4 regions of the Ruegeria sp. BHSA162 genome follow, and region 4 is predicted to be linked to each of the others. Evidence: riboswitches for the same ligand, from Rfam matches in the RefSeq annotation. Region 4 holds a riboswitch; each other region holds the start of a gene.
The links. A riboswitch is a leader RNA that binds a small molecule or an ion and turns the genes downstream of it on or off. The one in region 4 is predicted to bind cobalamin.
Positions count from the first base shown of each region.

Region 1: it holds a riboswitch for cobalamin, as region 4 does, so the genes downstream of both, AC2FM5_RS13500 (DUF1636 family protein) here and AC2FM5_RS08650 (CbtB domain-containing protein) in region 4, are expected to answer to the same signal.
Region 2: it holds a riboswitch for cobalamin, as region 4 does, so the genes downstream of both, AC2FM5_RS09815 (DUF1636 family protein) here and AC2FM5_RS08650 (CbtB domain-containing protein) in region 4, are expected to answer to the same signal.
Region 3: it holds a riboswitch for cobalamin, as region 4 does, so the genes downstream of both, AC2FM5_RS04975 (hypothetical protein) here and AC2FM5_RS08650 (CbtB domain-containing protein) in region 4, are expected to answer to the same signal.

Region 1 is NZ_JBXWSK010000049.1:3,344-10,535, forward strand. Features, by position in the region: gene AC2FM5_RS13470 (hypothetical protein) at 1-1,278, opposite strand, end outside; gene AC2FM5_RS13475 (hypothetical protein) at 2,061-2,234, opposite strand; gene AC2FM5_RS13480 (hypothetical protein) at 2,278-2,583, opposite strand; gene AC2FM5_RS13485 (hypothetical protein) at 2,637-3,251, opposite strand; gene AC2FM5_RS13490 (hypothetical protein) at 3,307-3,645, opposite strand; gene AC2FM5_RS13495 (hypothetical protein) at 3,970-4,269, opposite strand; cobalamin riboswitch at 4,914-5,121, shown strand; gene AC2FM5_RS13500 (DUF1636 family protein) at 5,225-5,623, shown strand; gene AC2FM5_RS13505 (FecCD family ABC transporter permease) at 5,604-6,572, shown strand; gene AC2FM5_RS13510 (XRE family transcriptional regulator) at 6,884-7,192, opposite strand, start outside.
Region 2 is NZ_JBXWSK010000026.1:30,479-37,670, reverse strand. Features, by position in the region: gene cobW (cobalamin biosynthesis protein CobW) at 1-1,035, opposite strand, end outside; gene AC2FM5_RS09815 (DUF1636 family protein) at 1,038-1,421, opposite strand; cobalamin riboswitch at 1,504-1,708, opposite strand; gene AC2FM5_RS09810 (LysR family transcriptional regulator) at 1,781-2,656, opposite strand; gene AC2FM5_RS09805 (NAD(P)-dependent oxidoreductase) at 2,765-3,721, shown strand; tRNA gene AC2FM5_RS09800 (tRNA-Cys) at 3,941-4,014, opposite strand; gene AC2FM5_RS09795 (protein-L-isoaspartate O-methyltransferase family protein) at 4,242-4,895, shown strand; gene AC2FM5_RS09790 (TolC family outer membrane protein) at 4,991-6,409, shown strand; gene AC2FM5_RS09785 (hypothetical protein) at 6,484-7,192, shown strand, end outside.
Region 3 is NZ_JBXWSK010000009.1:22,327-29,518, reverse strand. Features, by position in the region: gene AC2FM5_RS05005 (SRPBCC family protein) at 1-378, opposite strand, end outside; gene nudC (NAD(+) diphosphatase) at 417-1,400, opposite strand; gene AC2FM5_RS04995 (5'-nucleotidase C-terminal domain-containing protein) at 1,574-3,442, shown strand; RNA gene ffs (signal recognition particle sRNA small type) at 3,482-3,580, shown strand; gene AC2FM5_RS04985 (alpha/beta hydrolase family protein) at 3,662-4,519, opposite strand; gene AC2FM5_RS04980 (TetR/AcrR family transcriptional regulator) at 4,604-5,176, shown strand; cobalamin riboswitch at 5,205-5,422, shown strand; gene AC2FM5_RS04975 (hypothetical protein) at 5,509-5,916, shown strand; gene AC2FM5_RS04970 (protein-tyrosine phosphatase family protein) at 5,920-6,423, opposite strand; gene AC2FM5_RS04965 (DNA polymerase III subunit gamma/tau) at 6,579-7,192, shown strand, end outside.
Region 4 is NZ_JBXWSK010000021.1:37,905-45,096, reverse strand. Features, by position in the region: gene cbiE (precorrin-6y C5,15-methyltransferase (decarboxylating) subunit CbiE) at 1-926, shown strand, start outside; gene AC2FM5_RS08675 (cobalamin biosynthesis protein) at 923-1,291, shown strand; gene cobM (precorrin-4 C(11)-methyltransferase) at 1,288-2,082, shown strand; gene AC2FM5_RS08665 (cobyrinic acid a,c-diamide synthase CobB) at 2,075-3,391, shown strand; gene cobA (uroporphyrinogen-III C-methyltransferase) at 3,388-4,116, shown strand; gene cobF (precorrin-6A synthase (deacetylating)) at 4,109-4,852, shown strand; cobalamin riboswitch at 4,896-5,104, shown strand; gene AC2FM5_RS08650 (CbtB domain-containing protein) at 5,141-5,311, shown strand; gene AC2FM5_RS08645 (CbtA family protein) at 5,316-6,014, shown strand; gene AC2FM5_RS08640 (hypothetical protein) at 6,079-6,573, shown strand; gene AC2FM5_RS08635 (DUF1636 family protein) at 6,561-6,905, opposite strand; gene AC2FM5_RS08630 (DUF302 domain-containing protein) at 7,050-7,192, shown strand, end outside.

The DNA.
Region 1 (7,192 bases), on a different contig from region 4:
GTCCGACAACCCAAAGCTTTGTGACAACCAGCCGTAAACCGGGCCTTGCGTTTGAAGGTCACTGTTCAACGCAACCAGCCGCCGGTATGTGTTTGGAGAGAAATGCCGCATTTTCTCCAGCATCTGAGTGGATTTCGCGAAGTTGGCATATTCGACCCGCCCACCGGCATCGTTGTCGTTCAGATTGCTGCGACGGATCAATATTGCATCGGCGGGAACGTCTCCATCATTCGGCTGATGGTGCTTCGTTTTCTGGTTCTTCAGTTTTCCGTCTTCGACCCAATACCAGTAGGGCGTGAAATCAATATTTCCCACACGGTCCTGCTGGCTGAAGATGAAGTCGAGCAGAACAATCTCGGTAAGCTCCTGCATCCAGAATGCCATCTGCCGGTCGCTGACATCGGGCCCAAGGTCCTTGTTGATCTGCCGATCCTTTCGGCCTTCCCTGACACCCTCTGCAATGGCCTCGGGCAAGCGTTTTGACGACCGCAAGGCCAGGAAAGCGGGTGTTTCCTGAAAATCGCGATTTTGGCCTTTGCCCCAACCGGACTTGCGGGTGCCGTTGATTTCCGAGCCGTAGCGATGACCGGGGCTATCAAGCAGGACACCGTATATCTGCGTTCGATCCGCGGTGAACAGATCATCCGTCGGTTGGTACGAGTTCGGGTCGGCATCCGCAGCCACGAAAACCCGCCAGCCTTCATGGTTCATGCGCCCGCCATGAGATCCGCCGGAAATCGCAAGGCCGGGCTCTGCAACCTCGGTAAGATGCGCCTTAGCGTCCATGCTGCGCCAGACCGCCACCGGAACTTTCACCGTCGCGTCGAAATACCTTGAGAAATGATAGTAGAGCAGTGACGAGGTGGAAAATGTTCCGCTTGTACCCTTCTGGTTCATGGTGGATTTGAATTTGGCCACTCTGCCATTGGCCAGTTCTTTTGCCGACTTGCCCTCCTTGCAAGCGTTTCTCTCGAACTCAGAGCGGTTCCCCACGTAGGGTCCTTCCGAAATATCGTAGACGGCCATTCCCGGGCTGGTGCTCCAAGTTTTTGGGCAAATGGCGATTTCGGGCGCATAGAAATCGATCTCGCAATAGGCCGTTTCTTCCTCAAGATCGCTGTTCTTGTACTCGCCCGTTGGGACTTTTTCGATCCGAATGCAGCGTTCCGTAACACCATTGGGACTATCAAATGTCGTGGCTTCTCCGCGAACATCGTCGCTCGCCCACAAGGCTGTGGGTGCAATGAGAGCCAGAGACCCCAGAAGATTGAATCTCATTTGGATAGTCCTCCGGATGTCATTTGGGGCAAATCGCGGCCTGTTGTTCGGCGGAGATCTTCAAACTGGGGTCGACACTGAAGTTTGAGAATTTCGAGTCAATCCACTGGTCACACCCGCCCGAACATGGGGCCCCGTTTCGGGCATCATTCCAATATTTCTTGGCCCTGTCTTCCGTCCAGCCGCAAAACTGAACAAGCGCCATTGCCGACAAGGCGCCTGAGGAATGAACGCCCCACATGCAGTGCACCAGGACAGGACCCTTTCCAGGGTCCTCAATCACCTGGTGTATGGCGGCCATGACACTGCCGGGGCGGGACGATCTGGCGTTCTGATAGTCAAAGGATCCGTTTCCACAACTGGTTCGGCCGTATTCAGTGTTCTTGCCGAAATCCGCGTAAAACCCGGCTGAAAACCCTTCATCGCACAGTGTTTCGCGCTGAGCGTTGCTCAAGCCCGTCCGACCCTTGTCGCCGCCCCTGAAGCCAGAGCGATACAAAACCCCGCTTAGGACTGGGCGAAAGAAAGCGATGCCATCGACGCCTCCGTCGCTGCCCTTAGAAAGCATCTGGCTGTTGCTTGGGCCACCGTTTCGACTGGTGACGTCAGAATTCGCCGCGGTTGCCAGAACACCGATGAATATGAGGGACGTCAAAAACCGCATGCGTATTCCTTTCTGTTTTCAGCCAGCGATGCTCACGCTTTTCCTGCCGGCAGTCCCGCCGAGAGGCGCGTTCACGGTAACCAGGTCAGATCGGCGGTTGGCTTGCCGCCCTGAAGCCTTAGATCGGCCACACCAGATTGATGATAAATATGACCACGAAGTAGGCCAGAAAAGCTTTCCAGTTCCATTGGTGTTTGTTTTCTTCGTTGATCACGCCGGCCGATTTCAACGCCAGGTTGGTGATGATCAAGGCGACAACGATAACTGCCGCATGTGCCAGATCGAAATGCAAGTTGAAGCTCCTTTTTTGCAGATTTGGGATAGATGAATGTGTGTCAGCAGTCACCTGACGGCAGCATCGCTACGTCCGAGTATCTTCCCTCAGATGTCGTGATCCGAGCACAAGCACCGGTCTCCTTGTTGAACCAGTACGAGGTCAGCCCTTCGCTTCGGATGAGTTCAAACCCGAGACTTTGAATGCCCATTTCAGCCTGACCCGCTCTTGCGCCTTCAAATGACGACAGATCGCTGGAACTGCCCACAATCGGTGCACTTGCTTCCACTGATCCGCCACTTTCGCCGCATCCTGCAAGCACAGAGACACTGACCGCGCCGATCGCCACTAGGGTCTTGGACTTCATCTGCTTTTCCCCGGTTGTTTTGGAAATGCGGTTCAGGGTTTCAGGTCGATCACCTACTCAATTCCAAAAATGACGTTGTAGTCGACGGCAGAGCTGCCGCGGTTGATGACCTCGACAACATGATCGCCGGATTGCCACAGCTGTCCGCGATACTCCTTGTCCGCAGACATCAATCCCAGCAATTCAGAACCATCGGGGTTGCGAATGACGTAGTCCAAGGATCCATTTCGGGGAGCAACGCGGACGTAAAGGAACTGTTCGTTCTTCGCGCCAAGAACGTATTGCTGCGATTCCCCTGGCGCGAGTTGGCCGACGAGCTCGGCGCCGGTGGATCCGGCATCGAATGTGACGCGCTGGCTACCTGTAGACCCGGAAGCGCCGTCCATGGCTCCGCCACCATCATCCATCGCCTCGACAACCGACATCTCGCCAATGCTTCCGTCCTTGTACGCAATGCAGCGCCAAAGTGTTCCGCCGGCGTCACGCAGGATGACGAGCGTGCCGGCTTCCGAGAACTGTGAGCTTTCGATCGTACCGGATTGACCGTCCGGTCCACCGACCTGTCGCAGATGGTCGATACACGCGTCGTCGGCGTCTGACATGGCCAGGGCGGCCGTTCCGCTGATCGCAAGTGCGGGTGTGAAAAGATTCCAAAAACTGCGTTTCATAAGCAGGTCCTCTGTCGGTCTATCGTAAATGTTATGTTTCCGGTGAGCAGAAACCTCACTTCGCTTCCCGCAACTTTGCCAGAAATTCATCGCATGCCTGTGCGCTGCCGACGTTCTCGTCCGTCGTTTCAATTCCTTGCAATGATGCCATCTCGGAGTTCACGCGATTGAGGATCTGATCTGCTTGCTCGGCGGTGATCAGGTTCTCGGCCTGAGCTCCCTTCAATGTGGTGCACACACCGGCGGACAAGCCCGTCGCAACGCCGACACCCATCGCGGCCCCGCCGCCCAAGGTCATCGCTCCAACCACGCCGAGGATGAGCCCGATCACAAGCCCCAAGATCACTTTTCCCATGTTTTCCTCCCATTTTGCGGGAAAGAGTTCCGCCTTCATTCCTGGCGCAAACCACGTGCCCATCTGCATATCAAAACCAGTGCCAACAGGTTGAGCACCGGTGCAATCGCCGCGAGCCACGGTTTGGCCGACTCTGAGAAAAGGTCCACCGCAAGGACCCAAGGCAGACCCAGCGGCAAAAGGAATACGCCGGACAATGGGTCTCGTTCCTGTCCAAACCAGCCAAAAGTGCCCGTCACAAACGCAAACAACGCCAACAGGTAAAGGGTCGCGAACGCGATGATGGTTATTCTGCAGACCAAGCCGGACCTCAGCGTATCAAGCCAGTGCTGCGCAGCCGATTTCGGCTACGCATCAAACCGGTCACAACGCGCCTTCGTCGCCGAGGAACTCGATACCAGCTGTCGCGCCATCACTGTAGGCAATACAATTCCACGGAGCCCGATCCTCTCCAACCCCAACGGTAACTTGTGTTCCAGCCTCGCTGAACGCGGATGAGAGCACGACCACTTGCGAATTGTTTGTTGTTTTGGCCACGTCTCGCAGACACGCCTGTTGGGCGGGGGTCAGTTCGGCAGGTGCGCTTGACGTGCTGGTGTCGTCACACGCCGCTAGCAGTACGAAACACGTCGCGCCTGAAATCATCATAACTTTGTTAATCATTTTCTTCTCCTCTTGGGTTCGCTGATGCTTGTGGAATAGGTGGTCCTTTTTGCGTGCTCACGTCTATGCGGTCCCCGGTTTTGCCGCCAATGACATAGCTGGCAGACAGATATTCTGCCGATCCCCGGGACCGTGAACAAAGCGTGCTGACGCAATGACGTCATGGGCAAAAACCGGTGCGAAGTTTCGAGGAAGGGTTCGTAAGTTAAGTCCGGGCACCGCGTCCTCCCAACGCTGAATTTCGTGAAATGCCTTCCGACCGCCAGCACTCACTCCAGCAGTCGGAAGGGCCCGACGAAACGGGCGACAGCGACAACAACGGAGGTAAAGCTAAAGTTGTGTCGAATTCGTATGTTTGAATCAATCACAGGATAAATCAATGATTTCTCCGCGCGTAAATTTTGTACGCTTGCCAACGATAGGCTTCTGCATTCAAAGAGAAAAGGCGAGGCCGCTCACGGAGGCTTGGCAGTCGGCCCGCTTGCGCCGCCGTGTTTCGGGACCTTCCGAGCTATCTTAATCCAGTTGGTCAAAACGACGTGATTCGCGGCCCGGTCTGTCGCTCAGGTGGTGCCGAAGGGTCGCCTGGATACCTCCATTACGCACCCGCCCAGAACGTCGTTGACAGTGCAACCCGACTCATGGATGAGATTTGCGCTGATGGTTCCCGATCGTTTCGGCGGTCGGGTAAAAGGGAATACGGTGCGGCGCCGTTCTGACGCCAATTCCGTGACTGCCCCCGCAACTGTAGGCGGTGTGCGACCCCCGGATGCCACTGGGCCGATAGGTCTGGGAAGGCGGGGCAAGCCATACACCGCGAGTCAGGAGACCTGCCATCATCAAACGCAACTCAACCCGGGCGGGGTGTCCCGGAAGGAGGCCAAGATGGCATTTTCGGCTTGCGCCGCTGACATGACTGGTTCCCTTTCCGCCCCGCGATTTCGCGGAGGGCGAAATGAACCGACAATCAACACATCACATCACGGTTTGCCTATCTTGCCGACCCAAGAGCGCAGCCGTACGCCCCGGGCCTGACCTGATCGGACGATTGCGCGCCGCGCTGGCCGAAGACGACGGTTTGGCAGGTTTTGACGTTTCCGGTGCGGCCTGCATGGCCGGGTGCACCCGACCCTGTACCGTCGCCTATCACGCGCCGGGCAAGGCATCTTACCTGTTTGGCGGCCTGACGTCTGAAGAGACCGGGGCATTGGTGGAATTCGCCCGGCTGTACCAGCAGTTGCGCGATGGATGGTGCAGCTCGGTCGACCGCCCGGCCGGGCTTCGCCACGCGACGCTGGCCCGCATTCCAGCCGCGATGGCTGCGTCTTCGGAAAATGCGGATTGCGCCTCATGAGCGCGCCTTTGCTGTCGGTGGATACCGTCACCTGCCCACCAAGACCGTCTGGGGAGTGTTGCTGCACGAAGCCGGCCTATCCTCGGACGAGCCGACATGGTCAAAGGGCCGCGCCGCGATTATCTGGGAAATCCGTTTTCCGCGCGCCTTGCTTGCCGTCATGGTCGGGGCCGGACTGGCGATAGTCGGGGCCACCCTCCAGGCGGTCACAAGAAACCCGCTGGCCGATCCGCACCTGCTGGGCATTTCGGCCGGCGGCGCGTTTGGAGCCATTCTTGCCTTGTTGCATACCGGCTTGTTTCTGGGGCTTCTGACCGTGCCGGTCATGGCGTTTCTGGGTGCCCTGGCGGCCACGCTGACGGTCCTGAGCGTTGCCCGCTGGGCCGGCGCCACAAGCGCGGACCGCCTGGTCCTGACCGGTGTGGCGGTGTCTTTCGTCATCATGGCTGGCGCCAACATTCTGATTTTCCTCGGCGATCCCAAGGCGGCCCATACGGTCGTGTTCTGGATGTTGGGCGGGTTGGGGTTGGCTCAATGGTCATACCTGATCTACCCGCTGGCGATCCTGCTGCCATGCGGCACCTGGTTGTGGCTTCAGGCCGCCAGGCTGAACGCGATGACCATCGGGGATGAGACTGCAAGCTCGTTGGGTATTGCGGTGGCGCGGTTTCGGCTTGGTGTCTTTGCAGCTGGCGCGCTGATCACCGGAGTCATGGTGGCCTTCTCGGGCATGATCGGCTTCGTCGGTCTGATGGTTCCGCATATCGTGCGGTTCCTTGTTGGCGGAGACTATCGACGCGTCGTCCCTCTGTCAGCAATTCTTGGGGCTTTGTTCCTGCTCTGGGCGGATGTAGTCGCCAGAACTGCAATGGCCCCGGAGGACATCCCAGTTGGCGTCGTCACGGGTCTTTTGGGAGGGATCTTCTTTATTCTGTTGTTGAAACGCTGAGTGTTGAGGCCCGTTGGCGGATCATCAGCCAAACGGTGCTTGAAGCTGGCGGAGCACCGGCGAAGGCGCGCGGCAAAGGAGTAGAACTTGCAAGCAAGCCCTTCACTATCTTAGCCGTATTAATGGGTAATGGCGGTGCTGGGAGACCAATGCGAACCAGTCTCTACTAAAATGGCGGCACGCGAGAACACCCGGCGAACTCCGGGCGATTTTCTAACTTTCTGAATTTTCTAGGCTTTGATCGAGCGAAGCGACTTCGAACTGAACGTCACTCTACTCAGGAGTGCCGCGAACCTGGCGCGAAACGTCGCCTACTCGTTTTCAGCAGCCCCTGCCTCGGACGTGCCGAGAAGGCCGTCCAAGACCTTGAACATCTGAAGAAGGGTTTCGCGGGTTTCGTGAAGTCCCGCCCCGATCTTCAACTCACCTCGCCCGGCCAACGAGAGCATAGCTGCCAACACCTCGTTCGAATTCCGCATGAGCTCGACCAGGTGCTCTCCAGCCGGACCGTGGGAGCCGGCAAGCCAGTTCTTGGCCGTTCGCTCCGAGACACCCGTCCAGCGCATCACGATCTTGATCGCCCGATGAGATCCGCCGAGCTCCCGCTTCAGCGCAGCCGC
Region 2 (7,192 bases), on a different contig from region 4:
GCCCGAAAGGATGCCGCGGATCGCATCTGCGTCGATGTCGTCATGCTCGGCAATGACCACAAGGCGCGAGCGGCGCTCTTCCTCCGGTTTCCAAGGGCGGTCATACTGGTGCCGCACCCGCGCGCCGACCGCCTGGACCAGCAGGCGCATCGGCTTGCCCTGAACGGCGGCATAGCCCTTGACCCGCAGGATGTTCAGCTCGTTCGCCAGACGCTCGATATTGGCGACCAGCTGCGCCGGGTCGGTCTGTTCTGGCAGCTCGACCACAATGCTTTCGAAATCGTCATGTTCGTGTTCGTCATGGCCATCGTGATGCGAGGGGCGGGCGTCCATGTCGTCTTCGGCTGCGGCCTCCAGCCCCAGCACCACGCGCACGTCCACCGCACCCTCGGCCACTTCGACCACGGGCAGGGGGCGGGGCGCCTCGGCGGCGATGATCTCGCGCGCCTTGGCCACGCCTTCGGGGCCGGCCAGGTCAGGCTTGGTCAGCAGGATGATGTCGGCGCACGAGATCTGATCCTCGAACACCTCGGACAGGGGCGTTTCGTGGTCGATCGAGTCATCGGCCATGCGCTGGGCATCCACCGCCGCGACATTCGGGGCGAAGCGGCCTGCGGCCACGGCCTCGGCATCGGCCAGAGCGATCACGCCGTCCACGGTGATCTTGGAACGGATGTCGGGCCAGTCGAACGCCTTGAGCAGCGGTTTCGGCAGGGCCAGACCGCTGGTTTCGATCAGGATGTGATCGGGGCGCGGGTCGAGCGCCATCAGCGCCTCGATCGTGGGGATGAAGTCATCGGCCACGGTGCAGCAGATGCAGCCATTGGCCAGTTCCATGATGTTTTCCGCCGGGCAGTCGGGGATCGCGCAGCTTTTCAGGATTTCGCCATCGACGCCCACGTCGCCGAATTCGTTGACCACCACGGCCAGCCGCTTGCCCTGCGGGTTTTGCATCAGATGGCGGATCAGCGTGGTCTTGCCCGAGCCGAGAAAGCCGGTGATGACGGTGACGGGAAGTTTTTCGAGGGTGCTCATGCTCATGCTCCAATCGGGGGAATGCGGGCGGCGCAGTTCTTGCGGAAATGTTCAGGGCGGTCGCGCCATTTCACAAGGCCATCATCGGCGGCCAGATATTTGGTGGCGCCTTCGACGATGATCTCGACATGGTCGGATTCGTTCAGGTTTTCATAGACGAAGGTCCAGCGCGACGGCCCGCCGCGCAGAACGATCGAACAGCCCTGATCGCAGTTCGACAGGCATTCGACCGGCTTCAGGGTGATGCCCTCGGGCAGGTCGGCAGCGGCCAGCGCCTTGTGCAGCAGCGTGCCGGGGCGTTGGGCGTCATCCTCGATGGGCAGCCCGCGTCGGCAGGTGGTGCAGACCAGCAGTTCAACTGGTGTGGTCTCGGTCACGTCTCTCATCCCCCCTCACTCGGTTGTCGGGGGACGGGGTATGCGCGGGCCACGTTGCGGACATGGGCCCGACACCGGAACACCCCGTCCGGTTTGTCTTCGGGCGTTGGCAGGTCTCCCGGCTTGCGGATGTCAGAGCGGCGCTCTGTCGGATGTCCCGCCTTCCCGGCCAGCAGCCAGTGGCATTTGGGCACCCTCTCCGGTCACGGTCGCGGGGGCGGCTGCGTTTGACGGAAAACCGCTGACGCATTCCCTTTTCATCTGCTTGCACAGACACCAACGCAAGCGACATGCGGCACGGGCAGGGGGGTTGTCAAGCGCGCGGGGCCAAGTGCCTCGCGTCGGATCGAAAAAGCGACTTGCCGGGATCAATCCGCGGCATCGCCGGCCAGCCGGTCGCGCAGCCAGGCCAGGAACAACTGGGCAGGGATGGACGGAGGCGCCGCGCTGACGCTGCGGATCAGATAATGCGACTGGGCAAAGGGAATCGCCGGCCCCGCAACCCGGATCGGCGCGCCCTGGGCGATGGCGTTGCGCGCGAACCGCTCCAGAACGGTGGCATAGCCAGCGCCGGCCATCACCAGTTGCAGCGCCGTGACGGTCGTATCCGCCGAATTACGCGCGGGGCGGTCGGGCAGGTCGGTGCCCGTGGCCTCGAAGTACCGCGCCCAGTTGTCCTCATACCCCAGAATGTGAATCAACGGGCCGTTTTGCAGGTCTGGCGCCGGGTCCTGCGCCCGGCAGACGGGCACCAGCCGTTCCGAGCACAGCTGTTCGGCCGCAACTCCGGGCCAGTCGCCATAGCCCAGCCGGATTTCCACGTCCACATCCGCAGGCGCGGCCGAGTCGTTCCAGATATGTGACACCAGCCGCACCGGGATCTCGGGGTGCTGGGCGCTGAACGCGGGCAGCTCGGCCGCGATCCAGTAGGTCATCGTCGATATCGCCGCCCGGATGGTCAGCGCCTGCCGCGAGGCGGGGCCGAACAAGCTGTTGGTGGACAGCGCAATATCCGACAGCGCCCGGCGCACGGTCAGCGCATAGGACTGGCCCAGCTCGGTCAGCGACAGGTGTCGGGCGTTGCGGGCAAAAAGCGGCTGCCCGAGGTCCGCCTCGAGCGAGCGGATATGCAGCGACACTGCCGTCTGGGTCAGGCCCAGTTCCTGCGCGGCGGTGGTGAAGTTCAGATGGCGGGCGGCGGCTTCGAAGCTGCGCAGCCAGGCCGGATTGGGCAGGCGGTCCATTCAGCACCAAAATATTTTGCATTTAGATTGACTTATTATTCGTTTCTTTTGTCGATGGGCAACGGAAATACTCGTGTCAACGAAATTGCGCCTGCGGGAGGGCAGAACATGAAGGTCGGTTTCATCGGTTTGGGCAATGTGGGGGGCAAGCTGTCGGGGTCGCTGCTGCGCAACGGTATCGACCTGACGGTACACGACCTGAACCCCGATCTTGTGGCGGAGTTCGCCGCCAAGGGAGCAAAAGCCGGTGAAAGCCCGGCCCAGATGATGCGCGATTGCGATGCGGTCATCACCTGCCTGCCGTCGCCCGCTGCCTCGGACGCGGTGATGCAGCAGATGCTGCCCGAGGTCACCCGCGGCAAGATCTGGATGGAGATGTCCACCACCGACGAGGCCGAGGTCAAACGCCTAGGGGCCATGGTGATCGAACGCGGCGGGGCGGCGGTGGACTGCCCGGTTTCGGGCGGGTGCCACCGGGCGGCGACGGGCAATATCTCGATCTTCGCGGGCTGCGACCGGGCCACGTTCGAGCGCATTCTGCCGTTCCTGACGACGATGGGCCGGCGCATTCTGCATACCGGCGATCTGGGCACGGCCTCGGTTCTGAAGGTGCTGACCAACTATCTGGCCACTGCCAACCTGATCACCTGCGCCGAGGCGCTGGTGACCGCCAAGGCCGCCGGGATGGACCTGAACACCACCTACGAGGCGATCAAGATTTCGTCCGGTACCTCCTTCGTACATGAGACCGAAAGCCAGGTGATCCTAAACGGCTCGCGCGATATTTCCTTCACCATGGACCTGGTGAAAAAGGATATCGGCCTGTTCCAGGAGGTCGCCGACCGCGCCGGCGTGCCGTTGGAGATGAACCCGTTGATGATCAAGATCTTCGACGACGCCATCGCCCGCTATGGCGCGCGCGAGCTGTCGCCCAACGTCATTCGACGGCTCGAGGATGCAACCGGGCTGAGCATTACCGCGCCCGGTTTTCCGGCCGAGATGCAGGACGATGAACCGGAAGAGCCGGGGTATGAGGTGATTCCTCAAGGCCGAAGCGCGGTCTGATCCGACGGTCAGCGCAAGGCACGCCCTTTCCGGGGGGGCTCGCATGTACCGACCGCGTCGCTGGTGACCCAGCGCGGACTAAATCCTTGCCCGGAAATTACTGGTTAGCTCGGCTGCGCTAACCATCTCCGCGCGTATTTTGGCGTTTCGTATCAACAAACTGGTCCAGGCGACTATCACAGGACCAGAGAACAGCGATGCAATGCGAGGCTGGAAAGTTGGAGGCGAGTACCGGAATCGAACCGGTGTACACGGATTTGCAATCCGCTGCGTCACCACTCCGCCAACTCGCCTTTTCAAGCAATTTCAATTACTTGACGTGGTGCAGACGCGGTTCTAGCAGCTTTCCCGAACAACGTCCAGAGGGTTGCTGAAAATTCCGCCGACCACGGCGTTGGATGGTCGGTCAGCGCAGTGGCAACTTTTGTCGCGGCCTGCAATTTTTGCCGGGCTGGCCGTTGCCGGGCGGGATCGGATGTGGCAAAAGCCGAGCAACCATGGGAAATATACGAGCGGTCACATGACGGATTTCGCAGCCCGACGCCACACGATGGTAGACACTCAGATCAGGCCCTCTGATGTCACCAAATTCCCGATCATCGATTCAATGCTGAAGGTCCAGCGTGAGAACTTCGTGCCGGATGCCAGTCGCGAAGTGGCCTATGCTGGCGACCTGATCGACCTGGGAAACGGGCGCTGCCTGCTGGAGCCGAGGACTCTGGCGAAGATGCTGGATGCATTGAATATTTCGAATGACGAGGTGGTTCTGGATATCGCCCCAGCGTTCGGATACTCGACCGCCGTGGCCGCGAACATGGCGCAGCTTGTGGTGGGCGTCGAGGATGACGAGGCCAACGCAGCCGACGCGCAGTCCCGCCTGATGGAGGCGGATATCGACAACGCGATCATTCATGTCGGACCTTTGGAGCAGGGGGCGGCCGAGCATGGCCCCTATGATGTCATTATCATCCAAGGCGGTGTGGAACGTCTGCCCGATGCCCTACTCGATCAACTGAAAGATCATGGCCGCATCGCTTGCCTGTTCGTCGAAGGCAATCTGGGCACCGTTCGCATTGGTCGAAAGTCCGATGGGCGGGTGACTTGGCGTCATGGCTTCAACGCAAATGCTCTAGTACTGCCAGCGTTTTCGGCCGAGTGTGCATTTTCGCTATAGTCGATCAGCGGTTTTCCGCGGTCCCTTGATTAGTTGAAAACAAAGGCGCAAACTGCCTGCGGGCTTGCGTTATTTTGATTTGAGAGGATTTGGGTATGCTTGGAACGGCTGGAGGGAAGCTGGTCAAGGCAGTCGCTCTGACGGCGGGAATCGCGCTGAGCGTGATGCCGGGGCGCTCGGTTTTGGCGGACAATCTGACCGACGCGTTCATCGGTGCATACAACACAAGCGGGCTGTTGGAACAGAACCGCGCCTTGCTGCGCGCAGCCGACGAAGACGTTGCAATCGCGTTGTCGGCCCTGCGCCCGATCATCAACTGGACCGTCCGTGTCAGCCAGGATTACGCCAAGACCCGCGCCGGAACTGTGGTGTCGACGGTCGAACCATCGCGCTTCTTCTCGGGGTTAACGCTGAGCCAGCTGGTCTATGACGGCGGTGCATCGATTCTCGGGAAACAGTCGGCTCAGGAAACAGTTCTGGCAACCCGCCAGGCATTGATCGATATTGAGCAACAGGTTCTGTTCCGCGCAACGACGGCTTATCTGAGTGTTCTGCTGCAGGAAGAAACGGTTCAGATTCGCCAGAACAACGTCAATCTCTCGGGCGAGGAACTGCGGGCCACGCAGGACCGTTTTGAAGTCGGTGAGGTCACCCGGACCGACGTCGCGCTGTCCGAAGCGCAGTTGGCAAGCTCGCAGGCTGATTTGGCCGATGCGCGAGGCGACCTGAGCACCGCTCAAGCGGAATACGTGAATGCCGTCGGCAAACAGCCTGGCCGTACAGCGGGCCAGCCGCGTCTGCCGAAGCTGCCCGGTTCATTGGCCGAGGCCATCAGCCTGGCACAAAGAAACCATCCGGCAATCCTTTCGGCGCAGCATCAGGTGCGTGCCTTGGATCTGACCGTGCAGCAGCAGCGCGCGGGTCTCGGTCCGAATGTCAGCTTGAACGCAGACGCGGGGATCACGGAAAGCTATGACAACGACGACTATACCAACGATGCGTCCATCTCGTTGAATTTCAATCAGCCCATCTATGCCGGTGGTCGATTGGCGGCCAACGTGCGCCGCGCAATGGCTCAGCGGGACGCATCGCGCGCCAACCTTCTGAATGTGCAGAAAGACATCACTCAGGGTGTGACGGACGCCTATGTGCGCTTTGAAACGGCCACGGCCAGCCTGCGGGCATCCGTCGAACGGGTACGCGCATCGCAGGTCGCCTTTGACGGGATTCGCGAAGAGGCCACGCTGGGGGCTCGGACCACGCTGGACGTTCTGACAGCTCAGCAGGATTTGCTGGACGCACAATTGGCCGAAGTTGCCTCGCGGACGGAACGGTCTTTGGCTGCCTATCAGCTGTTGCAGGCGCAAGGTCTGTTGACCGCCGAGCGCCTTGGACTGGCAGTCCAGATTTATGACCCGACACTCTACTATAACTTGGTCAAAAAGGCGCCAGCACAGATCAGCAAGCAAAGCCGCGACCTGGATCGAGTTCTCAAAGCTTTGCGGCGCGATTGATCAGCCACACTATCTGTTGTTAGGTTCGACCGGATTGGATACACTGGTCCAAAAGGTCAGAGCGGTAGAGAACAATGACGGATAGCAGTGTCAAAGCAGGTGTCGAAGACGTATTGTCGTCGATCAAGCGTTTGGTCAGCGAAGAAGGGCGCAAGGTCCCGAACCTGATCAAAGCGACTGCGGCTCGCAAGCCGGGACGCCTGGTTTTGACGGATGCCCTGCGGGTTGGCACACCGGCCGAGGATCCAAAAGCACCTTTGAAACTGGCCCAAAAGATCTCGGCTGAGGCGGCCTCGCAGCATGCTGCGAATGTCGAGGCGGTGCGCCCGGCCAACGACCTGTCTCAACCTATGCGGTTGCGGTCTTGCGATATCGTTCGTCCCGGAACGCCGGCAATCAATGACATTGGCGGTGAGTCTTCGGATGATCGCGAAGGCCGCAGGGATCTGGCCGGAAGCCTGAGCGCCAAGATCGCAGCTCTTGAGGCTGCGATTGCGCGGACCGAAGATCAGTGGGAGCCTGACGGTGAAAGCGACGACGCTTATTCCGGCACGCGCACCGACACGGTCAGTTGGGCCTCGGACACCGGGTTTTCGACGTCGAAGGATGCGGCTGCGTCCGAAGCTGAGATGGACGCTGACAGCGACGAGGAAACAACGCCTGCCACGTTTATCCGCGACAACCGGGATGCCTCAGAGGCCGAAGTAAAGCTGGATCAGGAAACGCCGGCGATGGCGACCGGCACGATGGATGAAGACGAATTGCGCGAGTTGATCGCAGACA
Region 3 (7,192 bases), on a different contig from region 4:
CTTCAACGACTGCAGAAGCAGACGCGCAGGCAAGGTCTTGGCCGCCAGTGACATCTCGATGCTCAGCCGCGTCTGCTTTTGCGACAGCGACAGAAGATCAATCGTGGTCAGGCCGTTCATCCCCTTGCTGGTCGATTGAAACCGCATGGCTGTGGGGCGATCGAACTCGGCCACCTCGATCGCGACGTGGCGTGGCTTGCCACGGATCATGATATCGGCTTCCCAGCACGACCCGACCCAGTGGCCCGGCATTTCGACAGTGCGTCGAACCTCGGCACCGCGGCGCATCGCCATGCGCTCGAACCGTTCGAAGTCCGCGACCATGTCGAACACCGCATCGATCGGCGCCTGGATATCTTCGCGTGCTGAAACCTGCATGTCGGCCTTTTCTGCTCAGTCAGGGTGTCAGTGTTTCGTCAGTCCAGCGTATCTGCAAGCCAGTTACGCAAAAGAAAATGCGCGATTGCCCCCTTTCGCGCCGGCAGAAGCTTGGGGTGCTCGCCTGCAAAAGCCTGCATCATCTCGGACTTGGTGACCCACATCGCGTCCTCGATCTCGACCGGGTCGATCGTGATCTCGCGGGACAGCGCCTGCGCTGCACACCCGAACATCAGCGACGACGGAAATGGCCAGGGTTGACTTGCCAGATAGCTGACGTGTCCGACCGGAACGCCGGCCTCCTCCATGACCTCACGCCGCACGGCGGCTTCAAGGGTCTCGCCCGGCTCGACGAAACCGGCCAACAGGGAATACATGCCGTCGGGCCACCCCGGAGATCTGCCCATCAGGACGGAATCGCCCTGCGTGACCAACATGATCACCACCGGATCGGTCCGTGGAAAGTGCTGGCCGCCACAGGCCGGGCACAGTCGTTGCCACCCCGCCTGCGAAATGTTGGTCGGGTTGCCGCAGCGCGCGCAAAACCTGTGCGTCTCGTGCCAGCCGATCACGGCTTTGGCGGTGGCTGCCAATTCGGCGTCCCGGGCCGACAGCCGGGTCATGATCCGACGAAGCTCGGCGAACACGTGGCCGACGGGCAGCCCCGGATGCTGCTGTTCGGTTCGGTCCACGAATGCTCCAACGCCCGACAGGTCCAACCCGTCGGCAGACCAATTCGAAATGTCCATTGCAAACAGCGGCGCACCCGCATCACTGCGCCCCAGCAAGATCGGTTGGTCAATCGCCCCGCCGGGTCCGTTCGCAACCAGATCGTGGCCCATCGGAACCAAGGCCAACTGGTCCAGCGCTTCGCCCATGACCAGCGGTTTGCCCCGCCACATCAGGATGCACCGCGCCGTGGGATCGGACCGTGCTTCCTCCAAAGCTCTGGCATCGGTACGGATCTGCGCCGCCCGGTCCAGTCCAGAGCCGCCAAATGTCACGCTTTCCGCCCGTTTCATGCCTGTCCCTTTGGAATTTGCACAAGGGCTGCCACGACTTGGGCACTGGCGCAATGGGAATCCACACTCGCAAAAAGCATCGTTGTCGCAAAGGACGCATGGAAGCCCGGACGATTGCCTGTATTCTACCTTTCAGTGAAAACGTATGCACAACAGCACTTAAAAGAAGAAAATTGGCTCTGAAATCCTCCCTGCTTCAGGCACATCCCCACTTGAAAACCGCGCACATCCGGATTCTTGCAACGACCGATCTGCACATGAATCTGAGCAGTTTCGACTACTATGCGGACCGGCCGGAACGAAGTGTGGGCTTCACCCGAACCGCCAGTTTGATCCGCTCTGCACGTCAAGAGGCGGAAGACGCAAATGCAACTGTCCTGCTGTTCGACAACGGCGATTCCCTTCAGGGGACACTTCTGGGTGACTGGGCGGCCGAACAGACCGACGCTACCCACCCCTTGATGTCCGCCTTTGGGCGCTTGGGCTACGACACAATTGCGCTGGGGAACCACGACTTCGGCTTTGGTCTGCCAACTCTGGGCCGAATCGTTTCTCGGGCACCTTGCCCGGTTTTGTGCAGCAACCTGCAGTGTCTGACCGGGGTCGCGCCCTGGCAGAAACAGGCCATCCTGACCCGTCATGTCCACATCAACGGCCAAAGCATTGCTGTCCGAATTGGCGTTTTCTCGATCCTGCCGCCGCAGACGGTGAAGTGGGAAGCACTACAATTGCAAAGCCAGGTCGTAGCCGAGGATGCCGTCTCCACGGCGCGCCGGATGGCCGAGAATTTGCGTCGTCAGGGCTGCGACCTGATTGTGGCTCTTGCACATTCCGGCCTAGGCGAGCCCGACGCCGCGCCGATGTCGGAAAATGTGGTCGCACAGCTTTCTGCTCTGGACGGTATTGATGCAATCGTGGCCGGACACACGCACCTGACACTGCCCGACCCAAGCGATGGTAACCCGCAGCTGGCCAGACCCTTGGTCATGCCCGGATCAGCGGGGTCGCATTTGGGGGTGATCGACCTGACGCTTGCCGTGAACGCCACGGGAGAAGTGAGAATTGCTGGTCACAGCGCGCATCTGCGCGCGATCTGCCCGGGCGGGGCTGAAACCGGCGCTCGGGTCGTTCCTGAAGACCCTGAGATGGTCGAACTTTTTGCCGCCGCCCATAAGGCGACCCGCAAAGCCGCTGCCCAGCCGGTGGGCCGGATCAATCGTACCCTGCACAGCTATTTCACCTTTTGCGGGGTGGATCAGGGGCTGAACTTGGTCGCCGCAGCACAGGCGGCAGCCCTGCGACCGGTTCTGGCCGGAACGACCTTTGAAACCCTCCCTGTTCTGTCCGCAGCCGCACCTTCGAAATTCGGAGGCCGGGCCGGACCACGGCATTACACCGAAGTCCCGGCTGGCGATGTCACCGTAAGGCATGTCTCGGACTTGCATGTGTTTCCAAACCAACTGGCCGCCATGCTGCTGGATGGCCGCCAGATCGCCGAGTGGCTGGAGATGTCGGCTGCCCAGTTTTCCCAACTTGGCAACAGCGACGAGCAGGTTCTGATCGACCCCGAGGGCACCGGGCACAATTTCGACGTGCTGCATGGGGTGACCTACAGGTTCGATCTGACCCAGCCCGCGCGATATGATTTAGGCGGCCAGTTGATCGACACGTCCCATTCCCGCCTGCGCGATCTTGCCTTTCAGGGCCGCCCCGTCGATCCGGATGAACAATTCGTCGTTGCATCAAACAGCTACCGAGCCAATGGCGGCGGCAACTTTCCCGTCCCAGACCCGGCCCGCCTGATCCCGGTGCCGCCGCTGAGCCTCCAGGGAATCTTGCGCGACTACCTGGCGGGACGATTGGGTCCGGATCCGGTGGAAAACACCGCCCAAAGCTTTTCCTTTGTTCCGCAGGCGGGCCGGTCCGTGATTCTGAAGACCGGGCCACGCGCTGCAAACTACCTGCACGAGCTCGACCACTTTGCAGCCACCACCGACGGGCAGGACGCGCGCGGGTTTCTTAGGGTACGCCTGTCTTTGTGACGGGTTGCCAAGCGGGTGCGTGATGCCTATATCGGCGGTCGAGAGGTTGGCGCGGGCAAGCGCCTCGCCAACCTGGTCAGGTCCGGAAGGAAGCAGCCACAACGAGCCCCGCTTGGGTCGATGTCCAACCTCTCACTTGACGCCGCGCCGCGTATTCGGCCCGGTCAATCCAACCTCTGCATTTCGTCGTTGTTCCTGAAAACCGCGCTTGCGGGCGGGTCAGGCGATCAATCGCGGCCAAACGGCACTGCTGCGCCGGGCGAAGGCGCCGATATGACCGATTTCGGACAGTCCGAAATCCTTGGGCTCCAACAAGTGCCGACGGGCGGTCGGACCATAGAGTTCAGCCAGCCGCCAGACGGCGGGCGGTGGCACTGTCTGGTCATCCTCGAACGCAATGATATCCGCCGTGGCGTTCGCCCGGCTCCAATCCGCTTGGGGAAGCGTGTCTCCCAATTCGGGCAGATAGCTGGTGGGCGATGTACACCACTTGCGCCATTGCCAATAGACGCCCGCCGGCAAATCGGCTCCGAATCCCAGAAGTTTCCCAGGCAGGTACCCCAGAAGACGCACCAGAGGTGGCACGTGGCCATACCAGAACAGAGTCGCCAAGCCCTTGTAGGGCCACGGGTGATCGGCCACCGTCACCAAACCTGCGCACACACAGATCATCCGGTCGATCTGTTCGATTTCCGGTTGCAGCGGACCCAGCATTCCACCGACCGAATGCCCGATCACCCACAGTTTTGCCTGCGGGTATCGACGGTGCATCTCGGCACGCGCTGCGGGCATGTCGATCAGCGCCCAGTCCGCCATCGTGGCCTTCGAGTCTTTCAGCCGCCCGGTCAGCGAATGCTCGAAATCCCGGTAATCATATGTCAGGCAAGCCATACCGCGCTCGGCGGCCAGCCAGCGAGCAAAGTGCTGATAGTAGTCACGTGGCACTCCTGTTGCGCCGTTCAGCACAACAACGGTTTGCGGCTCGACCGCCGGAGTGTAAAGCCGCGCCGCCAGCTGGGTCTGGCCCGACGGAAACTTAAAGTCTTCCACGTCAACCGCGTGCTGCGAATCCAACATCTTTGCCTCCAAACACTCTGGACCGATCGGTCTAATACTTTGTGTCTGGACCAATTGGTCTAGGCCTGTCAATATTTGGCCTGCATGACCCAACGTCCACCAAACACCAAAGATCGCCTGATCGTGACTGCCGCCCGACTGTTCCAGCGCTCGGGCTATAACGGTGTCGGTCTGGCGGAATTGCTGGCCGAAGCGCAAGCCCCCAAGGGTTCGCTTTATCACCATTTTCCAAAGGGCAAGCCGGATCTGGCCCTGGCGGCGGCCAGTTGGGCCTCGGACGGGATGTTGAGCATGATCGCTGCGGCATTCGACGACGCCGCGGATTTTCGCGACGGGGTCACCACCCTGTGCCACAAGATCGCGAAGCTGTTCGACACCTCGGCCCAATGGGAGACCTGCCCGATCGCCGCCACCCTGTTCGAAAGCCCCGACAACCGCGCGTTTCGGGAACATGCAGACCGTCTGTATGAAAGCTGGATCATCGAAGTTCGAAACCACGCCGCGCGGTTCGGAGTTTCCGACCCTGAAAATGCTGCGGACACCCTGTTCATCGTGATGCAAGGCGGCTGGCAATTGGCCCGTGCCCGCAGGGATTCGAATGTGCTGCGCAGACTGCCTGATCTGTTCCCTTGGGACTCACTCCGGCAACCGGGCTGAAACCGTCTTGACTCGATCCCGGATACACCGCTAGCGATGAGGGGATGGTTCCCGTGCCGTTTCGGTCCGGGATGAAAAGGGAACACGGTGCGGTCCAACCCGGAACTCCGGAGCGGACCAAGGCCGCGACTGCCCCCGCAACTGTAGGCGGAGAGCGATGCCTAAATACCACTGACCGCAAGGTTGGGAAGGTCGGCAAAGCAAAGACCCGCAAGTCAGGAGACCTGCCATCAAACGTGAAACCGAAACTCGGACGGGGTGTCCGGGCAGGGTCTGGCCTTGAAACCGGCGTCTGTCCAAATCCACCTCGCCCAGCGCGCGGAGGGCGCAACATGATTTGGAAGACCGATACCCATGAATTCGCGGCAACCATCTGCCAGCGCACCGGAAAGACCTGCCCGGCATTGGCGCGCATGGCACGGGCCATCGCGCAGGCAATGGCGACGGCGCAGGCGGCTACATCCCCCGACTTCCAAGTGGAAGGCAGTAGCGAACTGGCCCATTGCGAACATGGCTGCACGGCGCGGTTCGATGCACGTCCCGAACGGATCCGCGTGTATTGCGGAGCGGCCGCCGACACCCCGTCCGACTGCCTTGATACCTACGCCGACATGCTGTTTGACGACCAGAGCGACGCCCTGCCTGCGCAGGTCATCAGTGATCGACCCTGTGCGATGCTGCAGGCCACGGCGATCATGCCCGTGGTCAGGGCCGAGCGCGAGTTCCGCGCAACCGCCTGAATGTCAGGTCGCCAGTGCCTCGCGCGCTGGGGCGACGGCCCAGTCCATCTGAGCATCAGTCTCAACCGCGCAGGGGCGTACGGCCCGCAGGCGTTTCAGGGCCTGTTCCGGCTGCTCGCCGCTCTCGATCATCAAGCGCAGAACAACCATGCCAGACCGCCCACAACCGCCCCGGCAGTGGACCAGTACCCGCCCGCCGCCCGACAGCGCATGGCGGGCGGCGGCGCTGACTTCGGGCCATCGGCCGGATATCTCGGTCGACGGCGCCGAGAAGTCGGCGACCGGAAGATGCGCCCACCGACAGGCGCGCCGATGAATGTCACAGCCCAATTCGCCCGCACCCACAGAAACCAGTTCGGCAAGGGTTGTCATCGAAATCACCAGCCCCGGCGCCCAGGCTGAAATCAGGTCCAGATCTCCCTCATAGTCGCCGCCACCGCCGGGAACCGAGGTAAGGGCCAGCGTACCGCCGCCCACCTGCAATGCATGAACCACAAGATTTGTCATCAGACGTTCCCCCCGAAACTGGCTGATTGAAATTGATCCGCGCAGTATGCCTCACACCGCGCGCTCGCCAAAGCGAAAAACCTGCACCGGTGCTGTGGACGCGGGGCACCTGGAACTCTACCCTGCATCGTCAGTACGAATCCGTCAGAGCAGACATGACCACACAGTCCAGCCCCGCCTATCAGGTTCTCGCCCGAAAATACCGCCCGGAAACCTTTGCCGACCTGGTCGGTCAGGATGCCATGGTGCGCACGCTGAAAAACGCGTTCGAGGCGGACCGGATCGCGCAGGCCTTCATCATGACCGGCATCCGCGGCACCGGCAAGACGACCACGGCCCGGATCATCGCCAAGGGCATGAACTGCATCGGACCCGACGGCAATGGCGGCCCAACGACCGAACCCTGCGGCCAGTGCGAGCATTGCGTGGCCATCATGGAAGGTCGCCATGTGGACGTGCTGGAAATGGACGCCGCCAGCCGCACCGGCGTGAACGACATCCGAGAGATCATCGACAGCGTGCGCTATCGCGCCGCCAGCGCGCGGTACAAGATCTACATCATCGACGAAGTCCACATGCTGTCGACCAGCGCCTTCAACGCGCTGTTGAAAACGCTGGAGGAACCGCCCGAGCATGTGAAATTCATCTTCGCCACGACCGAGATCCGCAAGGTTCCGGTCACCGTGCTGTCGCGCTGCCAACGGTTCGACCTGCGCCGGATCGAGCCCGAAGTGATGATCGGCCTGCTGCGCAAGATCGCCACCGCCGA
Region 4 (7,192 bases):
GCAATTTCGCCCATTGGGAGTGGGTGGCACGGCCGGGGCAGTCGACCTTCTCGCTGGCGGCGGCGCGATTGGGCTGGCCTCTGGAAAACGTTGCCACCTTCGGCCTGCACGCTGCCCCCCTGACCCGCCTGCGTCCGCATCTGTCGCGCGGCCTGCGCGCCATCGTCCTGCTGCGCGACGGGGCCGCTGTGGCCGAGCTGGCCCGCTATCTGACCGAGACCGGGTTCGGCGAAACGACCCTGCACGTGATGGAGGCCCTCGGCGGCCCTCGGGAACGCGCGCGCAGCATGTCCCTGACCGAAGCCCTGCTGGGCGCGTTCGAGCATCCGGTCTGCGTTGCGCTCGAGGTTTCGGGCGACGGGCGTGAGCTGCCCTTGGCCTCTGGCAAACCCGACGAGATTTTCGAAACCGATGGGCAGATCACCAAACGGCCGGTGCGCGCGCTGACACTGTCGGCGCTGGCGCCTGCGCGGGGCGAGCATCTGTGGGACATCGGCGGCGGCAGCGGATCGATCGGCATCGAATGGCTGATGTGCGACCCGTCCCTGACGGCCACCACGATCGAGCCGCGCGCAGACCGCGCCGCGCGAATCCGCGCCAATGCCGACGCGCTGGGACAGGATCGGTTGCAGGTCATCCACGGCCGGGCACCCGATGCGCTGGACGGCCTGCCCTTGCCTGACGTGGTGTTCATCGGCGGTGGGCTGAGCGACGCGCTGCTGGGCTGGCTTGCGGCCAACCTGCCCTCGGGCACCCGGCTGGTCGCCAACGCCGTGACGCTGGAAAGCGAAGCGGTGCTGAGCCAATGGCACGCCAAGTTGGGAGGCGACCTGCTGCGGATCGAGCTCGCGCAAGCCGGCGACCTCGGCCCCCGGCGCGGTTGGAAATCGGCCTATCCGGTCGTTCAGTGGAGCGTGACCCTATGATCGTAGCCGGGCTTGGGTTTTCATCCACCGCGACCTGCGCCAGCCTGCGGGCCGCGTTCGACCGCGCCACCGCCGGGCACGCGGTGGACGCGCTGGCCACCGCCGCCGACAAGGCCGGCCACCCGGCGCTGGCCGAATTTGCCGCCGCCTGCGCCCTGCCCCTGCATTTCGCGGACCCGGCCGATCTGGCCGGGCAACGCACGCTCACCTGCTCGCCCCGCAGCCGCGCCACCCATGGCACCGGCAGCGTGGCCGAAGCTTCCGCCCTCGCAGCCGCCGGACCGGGCGCGCGGCTGCTTTCACCCCGACAGATCTCGGACGACCGGCTTGCCACCTGCGCGGTCGCCATCGGAGGACAGACATGACCGTTCATTTCATAGGCGCCGGACCGGGCGCCGCCGACCTTCTGACCCTGCGCGGACGCGACATCATCGCCGCTTGCCCGGTGTGCCTGTATGCCGGGTCGCTGGTGCCCGAGGAGATCCTGGCCCACTGCCCCGAAGGCGCCCGGATCGTGAATACCGCGCCGATGGATCTGGATCAGATCATGGCCGAAATTCAAGCCGCCCATGACGCCGGTCAGGACGTGGCCCGGCTGCATTCGGGCGACCTGTCGGTCTGGTCGGCGATGGGCGAACAGATCCGGTGCCTGAAACAGATGGGCATTCCAGTCAGCGTGACCCCCGGCGTTCCGTCCTTTGCCGCCGCGGCAGCCGCTTTGGGCACCGAACTGACCCTGCCCGGGCTGGCGCAATCGGTGGTGCTGACGCGGACGCCGGGGCGCGCCTCGTCCATGCCCGAGGGCGAAACGCTGGAAAACTTCGCCCGCACCGGCGCCACACTGGCCATCCACCTGTCGATCGGCAATCTGGACAAGGTGGTGGCCGACCTGACCCCCGCCTATAGCGCCGATTGCCCGGTGGCCGTGGTGTACCGCGCCAGCTGGCCGGACGAGCGGATCATCCGCGCCACGCTGGGCACGTTGAAGGACTCGCTGGACGAAAGCATCTCGCGCACCGCGCTGATCCTGGTCGGGCCGGCACTGGCCGGTGAAGGCTTCGACGAAAGCTGTCTGTATTCAAAGACCTATGACCGTCGCTATCGTCCGCAAAGCGCCGACAGCCCGTGGTCGAGCTGGAGTCACGGCGATGACTAACCCGCCCGGACTGCTCATTTCGGCCCCATCCTCGGGGACGGGCAAGACGACCGTGATGCTGGGCCTTCTGCGCGCGCTGGCCGAGGACGGGCTGACGGTGCAGCCTTTCAAGAGCGGTCCCGACTACATCGACCCGGCCTTTCACCGGGCGGCGGCGGGGCGGGCCTCGTTCAACCTTGACAGCTGGGCGATGGGCGCGCCGTTGCTGGGCGCGATTGCGGCGCAGGCCAAAGGTGCCGACATCGTGGTGGCCGAAGGGTCGATGGGCCTGTTCGACGGAGTCACCAAGCCGGGAGAACTGGGCCACGGGTCAAGCGCCGAGACCGCGCTGCGCATGGGCTGGCCGGTGGTTCTGGTGCTGGATGTGGGTGGTCAGGCGCAATCGGCCGCCGCAACGGCGCTGGGGTTCCGGATGTATAACCCCGACCTGCCCTTTGCCGGCGTGATTCTGAACCGCTGCGCCAGCCCGCGCCACGAACGCCTGACCCGTCTGGGGATGGAGCGCGCGGGCTTGCCGGTTCTGGGCGTCCTGCCCCGACGCGGCGACCTGACCCTGCCCGAGCGGCATCTGGGCCTGATCCAGGCGGTCGAGCACCCCGATCTGGAAAGCGCGATTGCCGGCTACGCGGCCTTTCTGCGCGCGCATGTGGATCTGGAGGCGATCAAGAGGGCGGTCTCCTCGGGCCCCGCGGGGCCGTCGTCGGCCGCGCTGCCGCGCCCTCCGGCGCAACGGATCGCACTGGCCCGGGACGCGGCGTTTTCCTTTACCTATCCGCATCTTCTGGAAGGCTGGCGGGCGGCCGGGGCCGAGATTCTGCCGTTCTCTCCGCTGGCGGACGAGGCGCCGGCCCCGGATGCCGATCTGGTCTGGTTGCCCGGCGGGTACCCCGAACTGCACGCCGGAACCCTGGCTGCGGCAGACCGGTTCCTGACCGGCCTGCGCAATCATGCCGAAACGCGGCCCGTGCATGGCGAATGCGGCGGCTACATGGCCCTGGGCGAAGGGCTGATCGACAAGGATGGCACCCGCCACCGGATGGCCGGGCTGCTGGGTCTGGTCACCTCGTACGAGAAGCGCAAGTTCAACCTGGGCTATCGCCGGGCCGAGTTGCTGGCCGACATGCCCGGGTTCTCGGCCGGGACCGCGCTGCGGGGGCACGAGTTCCACTATTCCTCGATCGTCGAGCAGCCCGACGTGCCCTTGGCACGGGTTTTTGACGCCGAAGGCGCCGAAGGTCCGCAGACCGGATCGCGCCGCGGACATGTCACCGGTACGTTCTTCCATCTGATCGCAGAGGCCAGCGCATGAGCGGTTTCGTTTCCTTCATCGGGTCCGGTCCCGGCGACCCGGAATTGTTGACCCTCAAGGCCGTGGACCGGCTGCAAAAGGCCGATGCGGTACTGTTCGACGATCTCAGCAGCGGGCCGATCCTGAGCCATGCGCGCAAGGAGGCCGACCTTGTGGGCGTGGGCAAGCGCGCCGGGCGGCCCTCGCCCAAGCAGGACCATGTCAGCCGCCTGCTGGTCGAGTACGCCCAGACCGGCCAGCGGATCGTGCGGCTGAAATCGGGCGATGGCGGCCTGTTCGGACGGCTAGAGGAGGAACTGGTGGCCCTGCGCGCTGCCGGGGTCGCCTACGAGATCATTCCGGGCATCCCCTCAGCCATTGCCGCGGCTGCCGCGGCAGGCATCCCCCTGACCCGGCGGCTGACCGCGCGGCGCGTGCAGTTCGTCACCGGCCACGATGTCAGCGGGAAGCTTCCCGAGGACTTGAACCTGCCCGCGCTGGCCGACCCGGGTGCGACGACGGTGGTGTTCATGGGCAAGCGCACCTTTCCACTGCTAGCCGGCGCGCTGCACGCGCATGGGCTGCCGCTGGATACCCCCGCGCTGATGGCCGAGTCGGTCTCGACGCCTGAGCAGTCGCTGCACCGGTCCACCGTCGGTGCCTTGGCCGAGCGCCTGGGTTCCGAGATCGGCACCGCGCCAGCGCTGATCCTTTATGGTCCGCTGGCGGAGTTCGACGATGATTGATCTGGTCTTGATCGGGATCGGCACCGGCAACCCGGACCACGTGACCATGCAGGGCGCTCAGGCGATCCGCGCGGCCGATCTGATCCTGATCCCGCGCAAGGGCGCCAACAAGGCCGATCTGGCCGGTGTGCGCGAGGAAATCATCCGCAAGGTCACCGACACACCACCCCAAATCGCCTACTTCGACATCCCCGCGCGCCGGTCGCAGGATGGCTACCTGCGCGGCGTGGATGAATGGCACGACGCAATCGCCCTGCGCTGGCAGGAGGCGATGGACGAACACCCCGAGGCGCGCACCGTCGCCCTGCTGATCTGGGGCGACCCGTCGCTCTATGACAGCTCGCTGCGAATCGCGGCGCGACTGGACCCGCAGCCGAACACCAGGCTGATCCCCGGCATCACGGCGCTGCAGGCGCTGACGGCGGCCCATGCCATGCCAATCAACGAGATCGGCGCGCCTTATCTGGTCACCACCGGCCGGCGCATCCGCGACGAGGGCTGGCCCAGCGACGCCGATACGGTTGCGGTGATGCTGGATGGCGAATGTTCGTTCCAGATGCTGGACATGGCCGATTTTGACATCTGGTGGGGGGCTTACGTGGGTATGCCCGAGCAGATCCTGATCAAAGGTCCGCTGGCCGATGTGGCCGATGAGATCCTGCGCACCCGCACCGAGGCCCGCGCCTGGCACGGGTGGATCATGGATATCTATGTTCTGAAAAAGCGCGGGAATTGACGCGAAAGGTCGCAAATGGCGATTGCGCCACAGCGGCATTCACGTCTAAATGGACGGGTCTGGTCCTGCCGGAGACATCCGGATGCTAAGAGGGAATTTGGTGCGGCCTGCGCGCAGGTCAAATCCGAAGCCGCCCCCGCGACTGTAAGCGGTGAGCCCTGTTCAACCAGCCACTCCCGATCCGTTCGGGGGGAAGGCGAACAGAGGCGCTGACCCGCAAGCCAGGAGACCTGCCAGGCGAACAATGAAACACCGGCCGTCGGGTGCGGCGGCACAGGAGGACAGAAAATGACGACACAAACGCAAACCGCATCAACGGCACGCGCTGGCATTCTTTCGGCAGTGTTCGCGGCAGCCCTAGGCCTGGGGATCATCACCTTGGCTGGTCACGTTCAGGCATCGGCGCTGCATGACGCCGCGCATGACGTGCGCCACGCAACCGGCTTCCCCTGCCACTAAACCAATGTTCAGTCGCATTCTGACCAGCGCGTTGTTCGCTGGTGCTGCAGCCGGGTTGATCGTCGCCCTGCTGCAGTTGGTATTCGTGCAGCCCGTGTTGCTGCATGCTGAACTCTATGAATCCGGAGAGCTGGTGCATTTCGGAGCCGAAGCCGTCTCGGCCCATCCCGAACTGCCGGGCATGTTCTCGGACCTGACCCGCGACGGGCTGAGCGTGGTGTTCACCATGCTGACCTATACCGGCTATGCGCTGGTTCTGGTCGCCCTGATGTCGCTGGCCGATGCGCAAGGCCACCCTGTTGACGGGCGCACGGGCGTGCTGTGGGGCCTGGCCGGTTTCATCGCCTTTCACCTGGCGCCGGGCTTCACCCTGGCCCCCGAGGTTCCGGGTGTTGCCGCAGCCGACGTGTTCGCGCGGCAGATCTGGTGGTGGGCAACCGTCGCGGCTGCTGGTGTGGCCATGTGGCTGATCGCCTTTGGTGGCAACATCGTCAGCTATCTGGTTGCGGCCGTGCTGTTGATGGCCCCGCACCTGATCGGCGCGCCGGAACCCGACGTGTTCACCGGGCCGGTTCCGACCGAGATCGGGGCCCTGTTCGCAGCACGCGCCTTTGGCGTCGGCCTTGTGGCCTGGGTGCTGCTGGGTTCGTTTGCCGGGTATTTCTGGCAAAGCGAGGGCAAGCGCGTCGAAGCCGCGGCCTGAGCCCCGAAATCCCACGACCCGCCGGCGCCCAACCGGCGGGTCATTTGCTTTTCAAGGAAACATGATGACACGCTCGCTTGCTCTTTTTGCGATCGGTCTGGTCTTTGGTGGGGGTGCCGGGTTCGTGCTGGCCGCGGCCAACGGCGTCACCTTCGATGGCCACGACCATTCCGACCCCGCCCAACATGGCGGCCATCACGCCGAGGCCATGGCCCATGACCACAGCGCCGCCATCAACCTTCCCGCCGGACCTGACGCGCCGGGGCTGGAGATCGCCGTCTCCCCCGACCCGATGGCGGGTTGGAACCTGCATGTGATGCCAAAAAACTTCCGCTTCTCGCCGGAGAACGCCTCGCTGGACAACAAGCCCGGCGAAGGCCATGCGCATGTCTATGTAAACGGCGTCAAGCTGGCCCGGCTTTATGGCAACTGGATGCACATTTCGGACCTGCCCAAGGGCGACACTACCATCGAGGTCTCGCTGAACGCCAACAGCCACAGCCCGCTGGCAGTGGATGGGGTGCCGGTCAGCGCCTCGGTCACGGTTCAGGTGGACTGAAACGCGGGGATCCGCGCCCGCAGACACAAGCGAAGCCGCCCGCACGGCCGGGCGTCTTCGATCCAGCCATTCGGGCTGTTCAGAATGGTCCGGCAGGTCGCCGCAATGTCATCGGCATCGGCAACCGGATTGATCCCCGAAAACACGTAGGACGCCAGGCTTTCCCCCTGCATCGCCACCACGGTCGGCTCATTGCAACCGCTGAAACAGGCGTGCTCGGCGATCTCGACCTGCCCGTCCACGCCCGCAGCGCGCAGGGCGTCCGATACGGCCTGACGCTCGGCCGGCAAGTCGCGCTCGCCCGCGCAGCTGCTGCAGATCAAAACACGCATGCCACTCGCCTGCCTTTTCCGTTTCACACTGTCGCTTGTGCGGGTTTCGCACCCCCGGCGCAAGCCCGCCGCCCACGATATTGTGACTGTACGCACCCGGGAATTCGGGAAGACTTGGGCCAACCACGACCTGGAGAGCCCGTGATGAAACGTCTTATGTTTTTCCTCGGCCTGCTGGCGCTGCCCGCGCTTGCTGCCGATATCGAACCGCGGCCGGGTTGGGCCGTCCACCCGACGACCAAGACCCATGACGCGCTGGTGGCCGACACGATCGCAGCGGTCAAGGC